DNA from 2 places in the Denitratisoma sp. agr-D3 genome. Region 2 is predicted to be linked to the other one. Evidence: predicted binding sites of a transcription regulator. Region 2 holds the regulator's gene; the other holds the start of a gene.
The links. The regulator FliA, encoded in region 2, starts transcription of late flagellar genes. The targets are predictions, from matches to a motif close to CTAAAGTTNNCNNAAANNNTGCCGATANNA.
Positions count from the first base shown of each region.

Region 1: the regulator FliA is predicted to act here: its motif matches at 2,764-2,793, upstream of ACYQ2U_RS09025 (YjfB family protein).

Region 1 is NZ_BAAGIA010000003.1:95,989-103,518, reverse strand. Features, by position in the region: gene ACYQ2U_RS09045 (hypothetical protein) at 1-206, opposite strand, end outside; gene ACYQ2U_RS09040 (class I SAM-dependent rRNA methyltransferase) at 230-1,264, opposite strand; gene ACYQ2U_RS09035 (LrgB family protein) at 1,334-2,065, opposite strand; gene ACYQ2U_RS09030 (CidA/LrgA family protein) at 2,062-2,415, opposite strand; gene ACYQ2U_RS09025 (YjfB family protein) at 2,535-2,738, opposite strand; gene ACYQ2U_RS09020 (bifunctional aconitate hydratase 2/2-methylisocitrate dehydratase) at 2,874-5,483, opposite strand; gene ACYQ2U_RS09015 (HpcH/HpaI aldolase/citrate lyase family protein) at 5,539-6,540, opposite strand; gene ACYQ2U_RS09010 (malate dehydrogenase) at 6,583-7,530, opposite strand, start outside.
Region 2 is NZ_BAAGIA010000005.1:91,296-98,825, forward strand. Features, by position in the region: gene flgB (flagellar basal body rod protein FlgB) at 1-103, opposite strand, end outside; gene flgA (flagellar basal body P-ring formation chaperone FlgA) at 370-1,029, shown strand; gene flgM (flagellar biosynthesis anti-sigma factor FlgM) at 1,136-1,435, shown strand; gene ACYQ2U_RS14145 (flagella synthesis protein FlgN) at 1,442-1,918, shown strand; gene motD (flagellar motor protein MotD) at 1,956-2,771, opposite strand; gene ACYQ2U_RS14155 (flagellar motor protein) at 2,779-3,522, opposite strand; gene ACYQ2U_RS14160 (RNA polymerase sigma factor FliA) at 3,536-4,309, opposite strand; gene ACYQ2U_RS14165 (MinD/ParA family ATP-binding protein) at 4,361-5,185, opposite strand; gene flhF (flagellar biosynthesis protein FlhF) at 5,178-6,650, opposite strand; gene flhA (flagellar biosynthesis protein FlhA) at 6,647-7,530, opposite strand, start outside.

The DNA.
Region 1 (7,530 bases), on a different contig from region 2:
GCTTGTGCCTGCAAGGTGGCCACCAGATCTTGGTTCAGCTTGACGGCAAAGGGCACCAGGCCCAAGGCCTGGTCGCGGCGGCGCTGTTCCTTCTTGTCCAACGGGGATGCGCCTTGAGCGAAGCGCTCGGGGCTGGCGCTATTGCGCAGTTGGCCGTTGATCTTGAGGCCCAGGTTCTTGTGCAGGTCGGTGAATTTCATCGCCATGGCGGTTTCCTTGGAAAAAACGGTCAAACCCGCAGCAGGGCGACCTTGAGGGGGTGTTGTCCATCGTGGCTGGGGAAGTCGGCTTCGGGCGCGATCCATTCCATCGCGCGGATGGGGCGGCCCGCCTTGCGGGCGCTGCGCTCCAGTTGGTCCAGCCAGGCTTCCCGCTGCACTTGGGCCACGTTGTTGCAGCAGATCAGGGTGCCGCCTTCCTCGGTGCAGAGCAAGGCCGGCTTGAAGACGCCGGGATAATCGTGCACCAGGTCCACCACGCCGAAGGGGCTGCGGGCGTAACGGGGCGGATCGAGAAACACCAGGTCGAAGCGACGCGGCGCCAGCTTGGGGAAGGGCGGCATGGGTTTGCCCCGCACCCGGTCCGGCTGGCCGATGCCGGCGTATTGGCGGGCGGCGGCGAAGACGTCGCTTTTGATGAAGCGGGGGCGGTGGGGCAGGTCGTTGAGGCCGGCATTGCCCTTGCCCACTTGCAGGCTGGATTCGGCGAAGTCCACATTGACGACGAATTCAGCGCCGGCCTTGGCGGCGGCGATGCCGACGCCGCAGGTGTAGGCGAACAGATTGAGGACGGACTTGCCCGCGGCCTCGGCCATGACGCGGCGCCGGGCGGCTCGCAGGTCCAGGAACAGCCAGGGGTCCTGCCCCTGATGGCGGGCCTGGATCTGGTATTGGACGCCCATTTCGCTGGCGATCACGGGCTGCTGGGCAAAGGCCTTTTCCTCGGCACCGAGGGCATTGGCGATGCGCGAATTGCGTTGGCTGCGGTCGTTGTAAACGCGGGTCAGCCCGGGCTGGGCGGCGGCGTAAAAGCCATCGATGGCGGCCAGGGCGGCTTCGTCCAGGGTGTGGTGAAAGCTTTGCACCAGTAACAAATCGCCGTAGCGGTCCACCGTCAGGCCGGTATGGTCCGGCAGGCCCTCGACGCTGCCGTGGAACAGACGATAGCAGGTGGTGGCCTCCGCCTGCCACTGAGGCAGCAGTTCGCGCCGAGCTTGGAAGGCGCGGTCCAGGTGGTCGATCAGGGACGGTGCGGCAGCGGTCATGGCGGATGGGCAAGGGCGAGGGGGCGCCATGTTACCCCGCCCCGCCACGTCCGCCGGGCTTATTTGCCCTTAGCGCAGCCAGGCGGAGAAGAGGGGCAGCAGCAAGGGCAGCAACAGGGCCGTGAGCAGGCCGTTGAGGCCCATGGCCAGGGCGGAGAAGGCGCCCATCTGCTCGTTTTCCTGGAAGGCGCGGGCGGTACCGATGCCGTGGGCGGCGATACCCATGGCGAAGCCCTTCATGGCCGGATCGCGCACCCGCAGCAGGCGGTAGAGGCCGCTGCCACCCACGGCGCCGATGATGCCGGTGGTGAGCACCATCAGCGCGGCAAGGGACGGCAGGCCGCCGAGTTTTTCGGCGATGCCCATGGCGATGGGGGTGGTGACCGACTTGGGCGCCAGGGAAATCAAGGTGACCGGGCTGGCACCCAATAGCTTGCCGATGACCAGGGCCGAGACGATGGCCGTGGCGGAGCCGGCCAGCAGGGCCACGGCGAGGGGCAGGACCATCGCATGAAGGCGGCGGATCTGACCGTAGAGGGGCACGGCCAGGGCCACGGTGGCGGGGCCGAGGAGGAAGTGCACGAACTGGGCGCCGTCGAAATAGGTTTGGTAGGAGGTGCCGGTCAATTCCAGCAGGGGAACCAAGAACAACACCGACAGCAGCACCGGGTTGGCGGCGGGGTGGAACTTGGCCTTGCGGAACACCCAGTGGGCGGCCTGGTAGGCCAGCAGGGTGACGGTGAGGCCCAGCAATGGCGAGGCGGCCAGGTAAGCCCAGACTTCGGTGAAGTTGTGGCTCATGAGGGCTCTCCCGGTGTTTTCGGCGCCAGGGCCTTGAGCACCAGGACAGTGACGGCCATGGCGAGGAAGGTGCTGCCGATCAGGGCGGCGGTGATGGGCAGCCATTCGTCGGCCATGCGCTGGAAGTGCAGCATGACGCCGGTGCCGGCGGGGACGAACATCAGTGACAGGTGTTGCAGCAGGGTGTTGGCGCTGGTTTTGGTGCCTTCGTCGGGGCCGCCGCGCAGGACCAGGGCAAGGAACATCAGGGCCATGCCGATGACGGGGCCGGGAATGGGCAGGCCGAAACTGCGGGCGATGATTTCGCCGACGAGCTGGAAGAGGAGAAGTTGGGTCAGGGCGGCAAGCATGGGAAAACGGGGCGGGGACGAGGTCGCCAGTGTATTACCCCGTCGGAGAAAGCATAAGGCCCCGAAGAGGCTAGGCAGTTTGTACTGCTAGTCTTTAATCGATGGGCGGCCTGAAGGGATCAGGCGAGGACATCCACGTTGTTGCCGAGATGGGGCGGATTGCTGGGGGCCTGGGGCATGACCTGGGCGGCGGCTTCCAGGAGCTGCAACACGCCGGCGCCTTGGAGTTCCATAGCCTTTTTTTGCACCGAAATCTGGGCTTCGGCCAGGGTGCGGGTCTGGGCCAGGTCGGTGGCGAGGGATGCGATGGCACTGACGTCCATGGGATTCTCCTAGGGGCAACGTATCTATTATCGGCCGATTTTCGGGCTTCTTGAATGGAAAACGCCCCGGCCTTGTGGGCCGGGGCGTTGAGGTTGCCGGACAGGGTAAGTCCGGCGGCCTTTAAACGGGACGGATCAGACGGCGACGGTGTCGGCCACTTCCTTGAACTCGGCGATCTGGTCGAAGTTCATGTAGCGGTAGACGTCGGCGGCCTTGGCGTTAACCGCCTTGACCTGCTCCTGGTACTCGGCCACGGTGGGCAGCTTGCCCATCAGGGCGGCCACGGCGGACAGCTCGGCGGAGGCCAAATAGACGCGGGTGTCGATGCCCAGGCGGTTGGGGAAGTTACGGGTCGAGGTGGACACGGCCGTGGAACCCTTCTTGATCTGGGCTTGGTTGCCCATGCAGAGGGAGCAGCCGGGCATTTCCATGCGGGCGCCGGACTTGCCCAGCACCGAGTAGTAGCCTTCCTCGTTGAGGATCATGGCGTCCATCTTGGTGGGCGGGGCGATCCAGAGGCGGGTGGGGATGTCGGACTTGCCGTCCAGTACCTTGCCCGCGGCACGGAAGTGGCCGATGTTGGTCATGCAGGAGCCGATGAAGACCTCGTCGATCTTGTCGCCCTGGACGTCGGACAGCAGCTTCACGTCGTCCGGGTCGTTGGGGCAGGCCAGGATGGGCTCCTTGACGTCGGCCAGGTCGATTTCGATCACGGCAGCGTAGTCGGCGTCGGCGTCGGGGGCCAGCAGGGTGCCGTTGGCAATCCAGTCTTCCATGGACTTGATGCGGCGCTTCAGGGTGCGGGCATCTTCGTAGCCATTGGCGATCATCCACTTCATCAGGGTGATGTTGGAACGCATGTACTCGACGATGGGCTCCTTGTTCAGGCGCACGGTGCAACCGGCGGCGGAACGCTCGGCGGAGGCGTCAGTGAGTTCGAAGGCTTGTTCCACCTTGAGGTCGGGCAGGCCTTCGATTTCCAGGATGCGGCCGGAGAAGATGTTCTTCTTGCCTTGCTTGGCCACGGTCAGCAGGCCTTGCTTGATGGCGTAGTAGGGGATGGCGTTCACCAGGTCGCGCAGGGTGATGCCGCGCTTGCCGGCTTCTTCCATGGAACCCTTGAAGCGCACCAGCACGGATTCGGGCATGTCCAGGGGCATCACGCCGGTGGCGGCGGCGAAGGCCACCAGGCCGGAACCCGCGGGGAAGGAGATGCCGATGGGGAAGCGGGTGTGGCTGTCGCCGCCGGTACCCACGGTGTCGGGCAGCAGCAGGCGGTTGAGCCAGGAGTGGATCACGCCGTCACCGGGACGCAGGGAAACGCCGCCACGGGCAGTGATGAAGGAGGGCAGGGTGCGGTGCATCTTCACGTCCACCAGCTTGGGATAAGCGGCGGTGTGGCAGAAGGACTGCATCACTAGGTCGGCGGAGAAGCCCAGACAGGCCAGGTCCTTCAGCTCGTCGCGGGTCATGGGGCCGGTGGTGTCCTGGGAACCCACGGTGGTCATCTTGGGTTCGCAGTAGGTGCCGGGACGAACACCCTTGCCTTCGGGCAGGCCGCAGGCGCGACCAACCATCTTCTGCGCCAGGGAGAAGCCCTTGCCGGTGTCGGTGGGGGTGCCGGGCAGGCGGAACAGGGTGGAGGCGGGCAGCTTGAGGGCTTCCCGGGCCTTGGCGGTGAGGCCGCGGCCGATGATCAGGTTGATCCGGCCACCGGCGCGGACTTCGTCCAGGATCACCGGGGTCTTGAGCTGGGCTTCGGCGATCACGGCACCGTTCTTGAGGGCGGTGACCTTGGCGGTGGCTTGGTCGATCTTGAGCTCGATCTCGTCACCCATGTTCATCTGGGTCGCGTCGATTTCCACGGGCAGGGCGCCGGCATCTTCCATGGTGTTGAAGAAGATGGGGGCGATCTTGCTACCCAGGCAGACGCCGCCGAAGCGCTTGTTGGGCACGAAGGGGATGTCTTCGCCGGTGAACCAGAGCACGGAGTTGGTGGCGGACTTGCGGGAAGAGCCGGTACCGACCACGTCGCCCACGTAGGCGATCAGGTTGCCCTTCTTGGCCAGGGCTTCCAACTGCTTGACGGGGCCGCGGTTGCCCGGTTCGTCGGCTTCGATGCCGGGACGGGGGTTCTTCAGCATGGCCAGGGCATGCAGGGGGATGTCGGGACGGGACCAGGCATCGGGAGCGGGGGACAGGTCGTCGGTGTTGGTTTCGCCGGTCACCTTGAACACGGTCAGCTTCTGGCTGGCGGGCACTTCGGGGCGGGAGGTGAACCACTCGGCGTCGGCCCAGGATTGCAGCACGGCCTTGGCGTTGGCGTTGCCCTTGTCGGCCAGTTCCTTCACGTCGTGGAAGAAGTCGAACATCAGCAGGGTGTGCTTGAGGGCGTTGGCGGCCACGGCGCCCACTTCGGCGTCGCCGAGGACGTCGATCAGGGGCTTGACGTTGTAGCCGCCAAGCATGGTGCCCAGCAGTTCGGTGGCCTTGGCGCGGGAGATCAGGCCACAGGCTTCTTCGCCCTTGGCAACCTTGGCCAGGAATTCGGCCTTGACCTTGGCGGCGTCGTCCACGCCGGCGGGGACGCGGTAGGTGATCAATTCGACGAGGAAGGCCTCTTCACCTTTGGGCGGGTTCTTCAACAAGCCCACCAGTTCGGTGGTTTGTTGGGCGGACAGGGGCAGCGGGGGGATGCCCAGCGCGGCGCGCTCGGCTACATGCTGGCGGTAGGCTTCAAGCATGGCGGTTCCTCTCGTAGTGTGTGTTAGTAAGTTGAGGGTGAGTCGGATGTGTGCGTCAAACGGTACTGCTAAAAAAACGTTGTTCCACCGCGTCGGGCAAGGTCATGCCGGTGGCCTTGGCCCGTTGCAGCAATTCCCAGTAGTAGCGGTAGGAGGCCCGGTCGTGGAGCTTGCCCTGCCATTGGATCGGGCCCCAGTGGGCCTCCTGGGCGGCGCCGACAATGGCGGCCGCGTCGGCCACGGCATCGAAGTCGGGGCGCATCGCTTCCACGATGGGTTGAATCTGGTTGGGGTGGATGCTCCACATGCGCAGGAAACCGAATTCCTGTCGGGCACGCAGGGCGTCGTTGCGCACCACGTCGCTGTCGCGAATTTCGGTGGTGACGTTGTGGGCCGGCACCACGCCGTTGCCCAGGGCCGCGGCGGCGATTTCGCACTTGGCGCGAGCCACCAGGGGATGTTCGAATTGACCGGGAGAGCTCATGGCACTGCCCGGGATGGCGCCGTGGTGGGCGCTGACGAAATCCATGAGGCCGAAGTCGATGCTTTCCACGTGGGGCAGGGCGGCAATCTGCCAGGCCTCGCGCAGGGCCCCGTGGGTTTCGATCAGGACATGGACGGGAATCTCGCGCACGATGCCGTGCTGACGCCGCAGGTCGTCCAGGTGGCTGATCTGGGTCAGGGCGTCGTCGGCGGATTCCGGCTTGGGCAGCACGATATAGGCCAAGCGGTTGCCGGCCTTGCCGACGATGATGTCGAGGTCGTCCTGCCAATGGGGGTGCCGCACGTCATGGATGCGGGCGCCGACGCGGCCGAAGCGGTTGGCCTCGTCCAGGATGAGGTCGGCGACCAGTTGTGCGTGTTCGGTTTCCTGGCCAGCCTTGGCGCCATCTTCGCAATCGCAGGTGATGTCAAAGATGGGGCCCAATTCGGACTGGAGGGCCAGGGCCTTGCGAATCAGTTTTTCGCTGCCGGCGTAATGCTCACAGGCAGGAAGGAAGGGGAAAGGGGCTTCCCCTTCGTAAAGAATGTCGGCGGGATGGGCGTAGCCGTTCATGAATGTGCGCTCGTCCTGGCTTTCGTCATCCCGCCTTCGGCATCAGGCCAGCATGTCCTTGACGCCGTCCTGCTCTTCTTGCAGTTCCTTCAGGGTGAAGTCCATCTTCTCGCGGGAGAAGGCGTCGATTTCCAGGCCCTGAACGCGCTCGTACTTGCCGTTGGCGCAAGTGACGGGCACGCCGTACATGGTGCCGGCGGGAATGCCGTAGGAACCGTCGGAGGGAATACCCATGGTGACCCACTTGCCGTTGGTGCCCAGGGCCCAGTCACGCATGTGGTCGATGGCGGCGTTGGCAGCGGAAGCCGCGGAGGAAAGGCCACGGGCTTCGATGATGGCGGCACCGCGCTTGCCCACCTTGGGGATGTACTCGTTCTTGTACCAGGCTTCGTCGTTCACGACCTTGGGAGCGGGTTGGCCGCCGATGGTGGTGAAACGGATGTCGGGATACATGGTGGGGGAGTGGTTGCCCCAGACGATCATGCTGTCGATGTCGTTCACGGTCTTGCCGGTCTTGGCAGCCAGTTGGGACAGGGCGCGGTTGTGGTCCAGGCGCAGCATGGCGGTGAAGTTGCCGGCGGGCAGATCGGGCGCGGACTTCATGGCGATCCAGGCGTTGGTGTTGGCGGGGTTGCCGACCACCAGCACCTTGACGTTGCGGGAAGCGACTTTGTTTAGGGCCTTGCCTTGGGTGATGAAGATCTTGGCGTTTTCCAGCAGCAGGTCCTTGCGTTCCATGCCGGGGCCACGGGGACGGGCGCCCACGAGCAGGGCGTAGTCGGCGTCCTTGAAGGCCACTTCGGGATCATCGGTGCCCACCATACCGGCCAGCAGGGGGAAGGCACAGTCTTCCAGTTCCATCATCACGCCCTTCAGAGCGGCCTGGGCCTTCTCCATGGGCAGTTCCAGCATTTGCAGGATGACGGGCTGGTCCTTGCCCAGCATTTCGCCGGAGGCGATGCGGAACAGCAGGGCGTAACCGATTTGGCC
Region 2 (7,530 bases):
TATCGGCATTGGCGATATTCGAGGCCAGCAGCTCCTGCCGATAGGCACGAAGATTCAGAGCGCTTTGCTTGACGCCGAATTCGCGGTCCAATCGATCGATCATGATGGCAAGGCCTAAAGAAATCTGGATAGCTGCCGAGATGCAGATTCCATGCCACCACCTTTATCCGCATGGTTGAGCCAAACAGGCCGATTTCCCGTCCCTACTGCCTTGCCGCGTCAGCGGGTCTTGCCGCCATTTCCCCGGTATTCGGCAAAACTTGCCGCCCAGGCATCGGCTACCGGGAAAACTACCGGGTAAATCGGGAGGCTTTCCGGCTTTCCCATGGCGGCGCACCATGCTTGAATGGGTCGATGAAACGCCTCCCCATGCTTGCGCTGCTTGCCCTGTCCACCGGGGTACAGGCCTACCAGGATCCGGCCGCCGTCAAAAAAGCGGCGGAGGATTTCTTGCGCGCCCAGACCAAGGGGATGTCGGGCGCGGTGAGCTATAGCGTGGGCCATATCGATCCCGCCAACCAACTGCCGCCCTGCTCGGGCTTTCAGGTGCGCCAGGACGGCGGGCGGCTGTGGGGCAGAACCACAGTCACGGTGCAATGCATCGCCGGCGCCAATTGGGCGCTGTTCGTCCCCGTTCAGGTCAAGATCATGGGTAATTACCTGGTCGCCCGCCGCAACCTGGGGGCCGGCCAAACCCTGAGCGACGCGGACATCGAGATCCGCCAAGGGGATATCACCGAATTTCCGGGCAACCTGCTGGACTCGCCGCAATTGGCACTGGGCAAGACCCTGGGGGTTTCCCTCATCGCCGGCCAGCCCCTGCGTAGCGATGCCCTACGCTTGCCGACCGTGGTGCAACAGGGGCAACGGGTCACCATCGTCAGCCGCGGCAGCGGCTTTTCCGTTTCCAGCGAGGGCCAGGCCCTCAACAACGCCAGCGAGGAGGCCGTGGTCCGGGTTCGCCTGCCCAATGGTCAGGTTGTCAGCGGCATTGCCAAGGCTGGCGGCATTGTTGAAATAACACACTGATTTATCGTAGAATCCGTCCAACGATTGCCACAGGACGATGCTCTAAAGTTTTGACGTGGAATACCGTTAACCAGTACAGAGCTCCCTGAGTGGAAAGGAATTTGCCGTGAAGATCAACAACTCGTCCCCTAGTCTGAACCAGCCCGGTGCCACCGTAACGGCCCGGTCGGTTCCGGCCGCCCAGACGGCATCGGGTGGCGTAGCCGAGGCCCAAGTGGCCACCTTCACCCAGCACATGCAAGAAGTGCAAAGCGCCATGGCCAATACGCCCGTGGTGAACAGTGATCGCGTCAAGGAAATCAAGCAGGCCATCGCCGAGGGTCGTTTCCAGATCGATCCCGAACGCATCGCCGACGGTTTGCTCGACAACGTCAAGCAGATGCTGCGCGGTCGTCCCCAGGCCTAAACCACCGTGACGACAGCGGCCCAGACACAGTCGTTCTTCACGCTGCTGGCCGCGGAAAAGCAGTTGGTGGAAAAATTCGTCGGCCTGCTGAAGGCCGAACAGGAAGTACTCACCGCCGGGCGCAAGGACGAGATCGCCCCCCTGACCGCCAGCAAAACCACCTTGGCGGAAACCTTAGGCCAGCAAAGCGAAAAACGCCAAGTGCTCATGGCCGAAAGCGGCATCCCCACGGACCGGGAAGGCCTGAAGCAGTGGATGACCCAACAAGCCGCTGAACACCAGGAACTCTGGGCCAGCTTCATCGGTTTGGCCAGCGAAGCCAAGCTTCTCAACGACATCAACGGCCGCCTGGTGGCCGAACGCCTGAGCAACAACCAGCAGGCGATCCAGACCTTGATGGCGGCCGCCAATCGCCCCGCCACCTACGGCCCCGACGGTCAGACCAACAGCATCAGCCACGGCCGCACCATCGGCAGCGCCTAGTCGCTGACGCGACTGCGGACAGCGTGCCGCAAAACTCTTAGGGTTGTTTCAGGATGTTCTCGGGCGCCCGGCTGTCCTGGGGCGGCATGGCTTCCATGACGATGGACACTCGACGGTTCTTCTGGCGCCCATCCTGGGTGCTGTTATCGGCAACCGGACGCTGATCGGCATAACCGATGGCGGTGAGCCGCTTGGGGGAGACGCCGCTTTCAATGAACAGCCGCACCACGCTGGAAGCCCGATTGCCGGACAACTCCCAGTTGGAGGGATACAGCGGGGTGCTGATGGGCACATTGTCCGTGTGCCCTTCGACCGTGATGGGGAAGGTTGCCGGTGCGACGATCTGCGCCACCACCACCAGTGCCCGGATGGCCGAGGTATCCAAACGGGCATCGCCGGGGGCAAACAGAACGCTGGCGTCAAAATCCACCGTGACGCCGCGCGGCCCTTCGGTCACATTCACCAAGCCCTCCTGAACCAAGGGAGCAAGGGTGGTCCGGATCTCCTTCATCATGGCCCGCATTTTTTCCAGCAACTGCCGCGTGGCCTCGTCTTGCTTGACCTGGGCCGGTGTCCGGCGCAGGGGCATGAACATGGGAGCCGTCACGTTCGGGCTGATCGACACCGGCGCGGCACCTGTCGTGTCGCCAGGCGCGGCGCGGAAGGCCAGATTGAGGGCATCCCCAAGGACCTTGTACTTGCCTTCGTTCACCGAGGAAATCGCGTACATCACCACGAAGAAGGCAAACATCAGGGTGATGAAGTCGGCATAGGACACCAGCCAACGCTCGTGATTCTCGAGCTCCTCACCTTGCTGCTTGCGTCGTTCGCGACGATGGCGGGAATAGTGCATGGCAGCCTCAGTCCGGCAGATAGCCTTGCAAACGGCTTTCGATGATGCGCGGGTTGTCGCCGTTGGCGATGCCCACCAAGCCATCCACGTACATTTCGCGCAGGGAAACCAGGCGGGAAATGTTGGACATCAGTTTCTTGCCCACCGGCAGGAAAAACAGGTTGGCCATGCCCACGCCGTAAATGGTGGCGACGAAGGCCACCGAAATCCCCGCGCCCAGCTTGGACGGATCCGTCAGGTTTTCCATCACGTGGATCAGGCCCATCACCGCGCCGATAATGCCGATGGTCGGCGAGTAACCGCCCGCGCCTTCCCAAATCTTGGCGCCCATTTTCAGTTCCCATTCGTAGGAACCGATCTCCACTTCCATGACTTCCCGCAGACGCTCGGGCTCGGCACCATCGACCAGCAATTGGAGCCCCTTGCGCAGAATGGGATCGTCCATGGTTTCGATCTGGTTTTCCAGGGAAAGCAGGCCTTCCTTGCGCGCCAGGTGGCTCCAACGCGTCATCTGCTCGATCAGGTTGCCGGCGTCCACCTTGGGCGGAACGAAAATCCAGCCCAGCATGATCAGGCCCTTCTTGATGGTCCGCATGGGGCTTTGCAGCAGCACCGCCCCCATCGTTCCGCCGAACACGATCAGCAACGACGTCGGCTGGATCAGGGAGCCGATATGCCCCCCTTCCAGCAACTGACCGCCGACGATGGCGATCACCCCCAACAACAAGCCCAGAATGCTGACTAAATCCATACGCTAGATCCCTTCACGCCGCCTTGGGTTTACGTCCACGCTTGGCTTTTGCCAAGGGTTTTTCCTTCGCTTCCTCGCCCTCGCCGACCACGGATGCCCGCAACCGGGCGATGGCCTGGCTATGCAACTGGCAAACCCGCGACTCGGTAACGCCCATCACTTCACCGATTTCACGAAGATTCAAATCCTGTTCGTAATATAAAGCCATCATCAGCTTTTCGCGCTCGGGCAAGGCAGAAATCGCCCGCACCAATGCGGCCCGCATACTGGCATCCTCGAGGGCGGCCAAAGGATCCAGGGTCGAACTGGCCAGATTGCGATCGAGATAATCCTCATCGCCCGCATCCGACAAATCCTCCAGATAGACCAACTGGTGCCCGCGGGCCTCCAGCAACAGCTTCTGGTACTCATCCAGGGTCATGCCCAGGGTATCCGCCAACTCCTTTTCCGAGGGCTGCCGGCCATGCTGGTGTTCAAGCTTGTGAATCGCGGCTTCCACCCGGCGCATCTCCCGGCGCACGCCCCGGGGCAACCAATCGTTCTCCCGCAGGCCATCCAACATCGAACCGCGGATGCGTTGCACGGCGTATGTCTCGAACTGCGCGCCCAAGCCCTCTTCGTAACGCCCCAGGGCATCGAGCAAGCCCAGCATGCCGTTTTGGATCAAATCGTCCACCTGCACGCTGGCCGGCAATTTCGCCATCAAATGGAAGGCGATCCGTTTAACCAGCGGCGCATATTGGGTAACGAGTTGACTGCGTTCCAGTGAGCCTTGGGCGGTATACATCTGTCGGAAAGCGGCGGTATTCAAGGAAAATCGGGCGGAAATTCCGCCCGACTATACCACCGATTCAAACAGGCCCGAGGCCCCGAAAAGGCCTCGCAGACGGGTTGTGCCGCCTTCTCGCGGCGGTTGGTTGGTCGCGCTAAGCCGGGTCAGCAGTCCATCCACCAGGTCGTCTGCGGAGCCGTTCACCAAGGTGGCAAGATGCCCCAAGCGGGCACCAAGATGCTTCTGTGTCGTAGTTCTCAGATTCTGAAAAATAGTCCTTGCTTCGCCACTGGCCACCAAGGAATTGCCGACGTTTTCCAGCACCAGTTGAAATTCCCGGCGGCCATGACGGCCGCCTTGGCGCTTGATCAGGGTATAGGCATCGGTCACGTCCCGTCCCGCCGACGGGGCCACGATGGCCATGTGGTCGGCAGCCTTTGCTAACTGGGAAACATCGCCTTGGCGCAAGTTGGCATCCACCAGGACAAAACCGGCCTTGACGCCGAGCTCGGCCAGACAGGCCCTCATCCGCTGCTCGATATCCACCTCGCCGACGCCAAACTCCCGGGCGGCGCGGGCGGCGGGTACCAGGCTGATGCTGGGCGTCGCCCGGATCATGACGTCTTCCAGGCGGCAGGCGCCGATGAAGACATCGAACAAGTCGTAGCGCGGTCGTTGTCCGGCCAGGGCGAGCACCCCGCCGCCGCCCGGCTGTTCATCCACGACCACCACGCCGTGACCGTGGTCGGCCAAACCATTGGCGGCCCGGGCGATCATCTTTGCGCTTTCCGCGCCCCGTCGAACGTGGACGAAGGCCACCGATCGCGCGCCCCGGTTACCGAACAGGCGGCGCAGACCGGCCGCCTGATCGTGGCTGCCAAGTTCAGCCAAGACGCCGGTCCTCGTTCCCCTTGCCGCCATCGGCGGCAGGGCCGCCTTGACGCGCCATCACCATGCCGATTTCCTGCTCACGCAGACGATGGGGAGAGCCGGCGATGGGCTGCTTGAAGGAACGATGGAGGAGATAGCTGCGGTTGGGCAGATGCAGGTCTTCCGGTACCCGCTGACCATTGGCCATGTAGGCCAACAACAGGCCGTGGCGGACGATGGCGTCCACCGCCGGTGCCAGGGCGGCGGTTTCGTCGGTCTTGGTGATGATGCAGCCCACCAGATCCTCGCCGGCGTAGGCACGGATCACGTCGTCCAGGGTGTCGCCACGGCTCGTGGCGTTGAGCAGCAGCAAGCGGTTGACCTCGCCAGCGCGCATCAGCATGGCCGCCTGCTCGGCCACCATGCGATCGCGCTGGCTCATGCCGACGGTGTCGATCAGCACCATGTGCTTGTCCTTGAGATCGGCCAGGGTGTGACGTAGGTCCTCGCCATCCCGCACCACGTGCACCGGCACGCCAAGGATGCGGCCATAGATGCGCAGTTGTTCGTGGGCACCGATCCGGTAACTGTCCGTGGTCAGCAGGGCCACCTTGTCGGCACCGTAGCGCACCACGCAACGGGCCGCCAGCTTGGCGGTAGTGGTGGTCTTGCCGACGCCGGTCGGCCCCACCAGGGCATAGACACCGCCCCGGTCAATCAGGTCGCCTTCGTCGCCCAGGGTGCGCAGGCGTCGATTGAGGGCGGACATCAGCCACTTGCGACCTTCCTCCAGGCCCATCTCATTGGGCAGTTCCGAAGTCAGCCGGCGGGCCAGCTGGCCGGAAAATCCGGCTTCCAGCATTTCCGACAAAAGCAGGGCGCGCATCGGTTCATGCTTGGACATCTCGCCCCAAGCGAAACCCGCCAGTTGCTGTTCCAGCATGCCCTTGATCGATTGCATCTCCCGCATCAACTCATTCACCCGGCCATCGTTGCTGGGCTGGGCCGCCAGGCGCTCCCCTTCCGCCAGGGAAGAGCGCAGGCTGGCCGCCACCTGGGCGGCGGAGGGAACGCCGTCGCCACCGTTGCGACCCTTGGGCGGCAATGGACGCAGGCGGGGCTTGTCCTCCACGGCCGGCCGCACGTCGTGCTGCGGCGGTTGCCAGCTACGCACGGCGGGCTGTTTGCGCACTTGCGGCGACAGGCTCACGGTGTAATCGTCGTCCATCGCGGCACGGGCAGCGGCGGGCGTCCGTTCGGGCACGACGCTGGCCATGGGGCGTGCCGCGCCGTTGGCGACGGCGGCCACCGGATCGGCCCCGGCCTGGCGGGAGATAGCCTCCAGGCTGTCGGCCGACATGGCCGTGATTTCCACCCCGCCGTCCACCGAACGGTTGGAGACAACGATGGCATCCGGCCCCAATTCGGCTTTGACCCGTCGCAGGCATTCCCGCGCGGTTTCAGCGTAGAAGCGTTTTACTGTCATTTGTTGGCTCCAATAATCGACATCACCTTGATGGTGCGGGAATCAGGCACTTCGCCGTTGGCGATGACCTTCAGTTGGGGAACGGCACGGCGCAGGAAACGGGACAGCAGCCAGCGCAGGGAACCAGGGACCAGCAGCACCGGCGGCAGGCCGAGGTCCTCCTGGCGCTGGGCAGCCGCGGCGGTTTCCCGCAGCAGCGTGTCGGCCAGGCCCGGCTCGATGGCGCCGGCATCGCCGCCGCCACCCAGGGCCTGGGACAGGATGCGTTCCAAGCCCGGCTCCAGGGCCATGACCTGCAATTCGCTGTTGCCGGGGAAAATCTGTTGGACGATGGCGCGGCCCATGGCGATGCGGACCTGGGCGGTGAGTTCCATCGGATCCTGGGTGCGCAGGGCGTACTCCGCCAGGGTTTCGATGATGGTGCGCATGTCGCGGATGGACACCCCCTCTTCCAGCAGGTTTTGCAGCACCCGCTGCACCACCGTGAGGGAGATTTGCTTGGGCACCAGGTCCTCGATGAGCTTGGGCGCATCCTTGGCGATGTGGTCCAGCAGCGCCTGGGTTTCCTGGCGGCCGAGCAGTTCGGCGGCATGGGAAAGAATGACGTGATTGAGGTGGGTGGCCACCACGGTGCTGGTATCCACCACGGTGTAGCCCAGCATGCCGGCCTGGTCCTTGAGATGGGGTTCGATCCAGATGGCCGGCAGGCCGAAGGCGGGATCCTGGGTTTCGATGCCGGACAGGGGGCCGCTCACCCGACCGGGGTTGATGGCCAGGAACATGTTGGTGTGGGCCTCGCCGGCACCGATTTCGACGCCCTTCATGGTCAGGCGGTAGGCGCTGGGCTTGAGTTCCAAGTTGTCGCGGATGTGCACCGGCG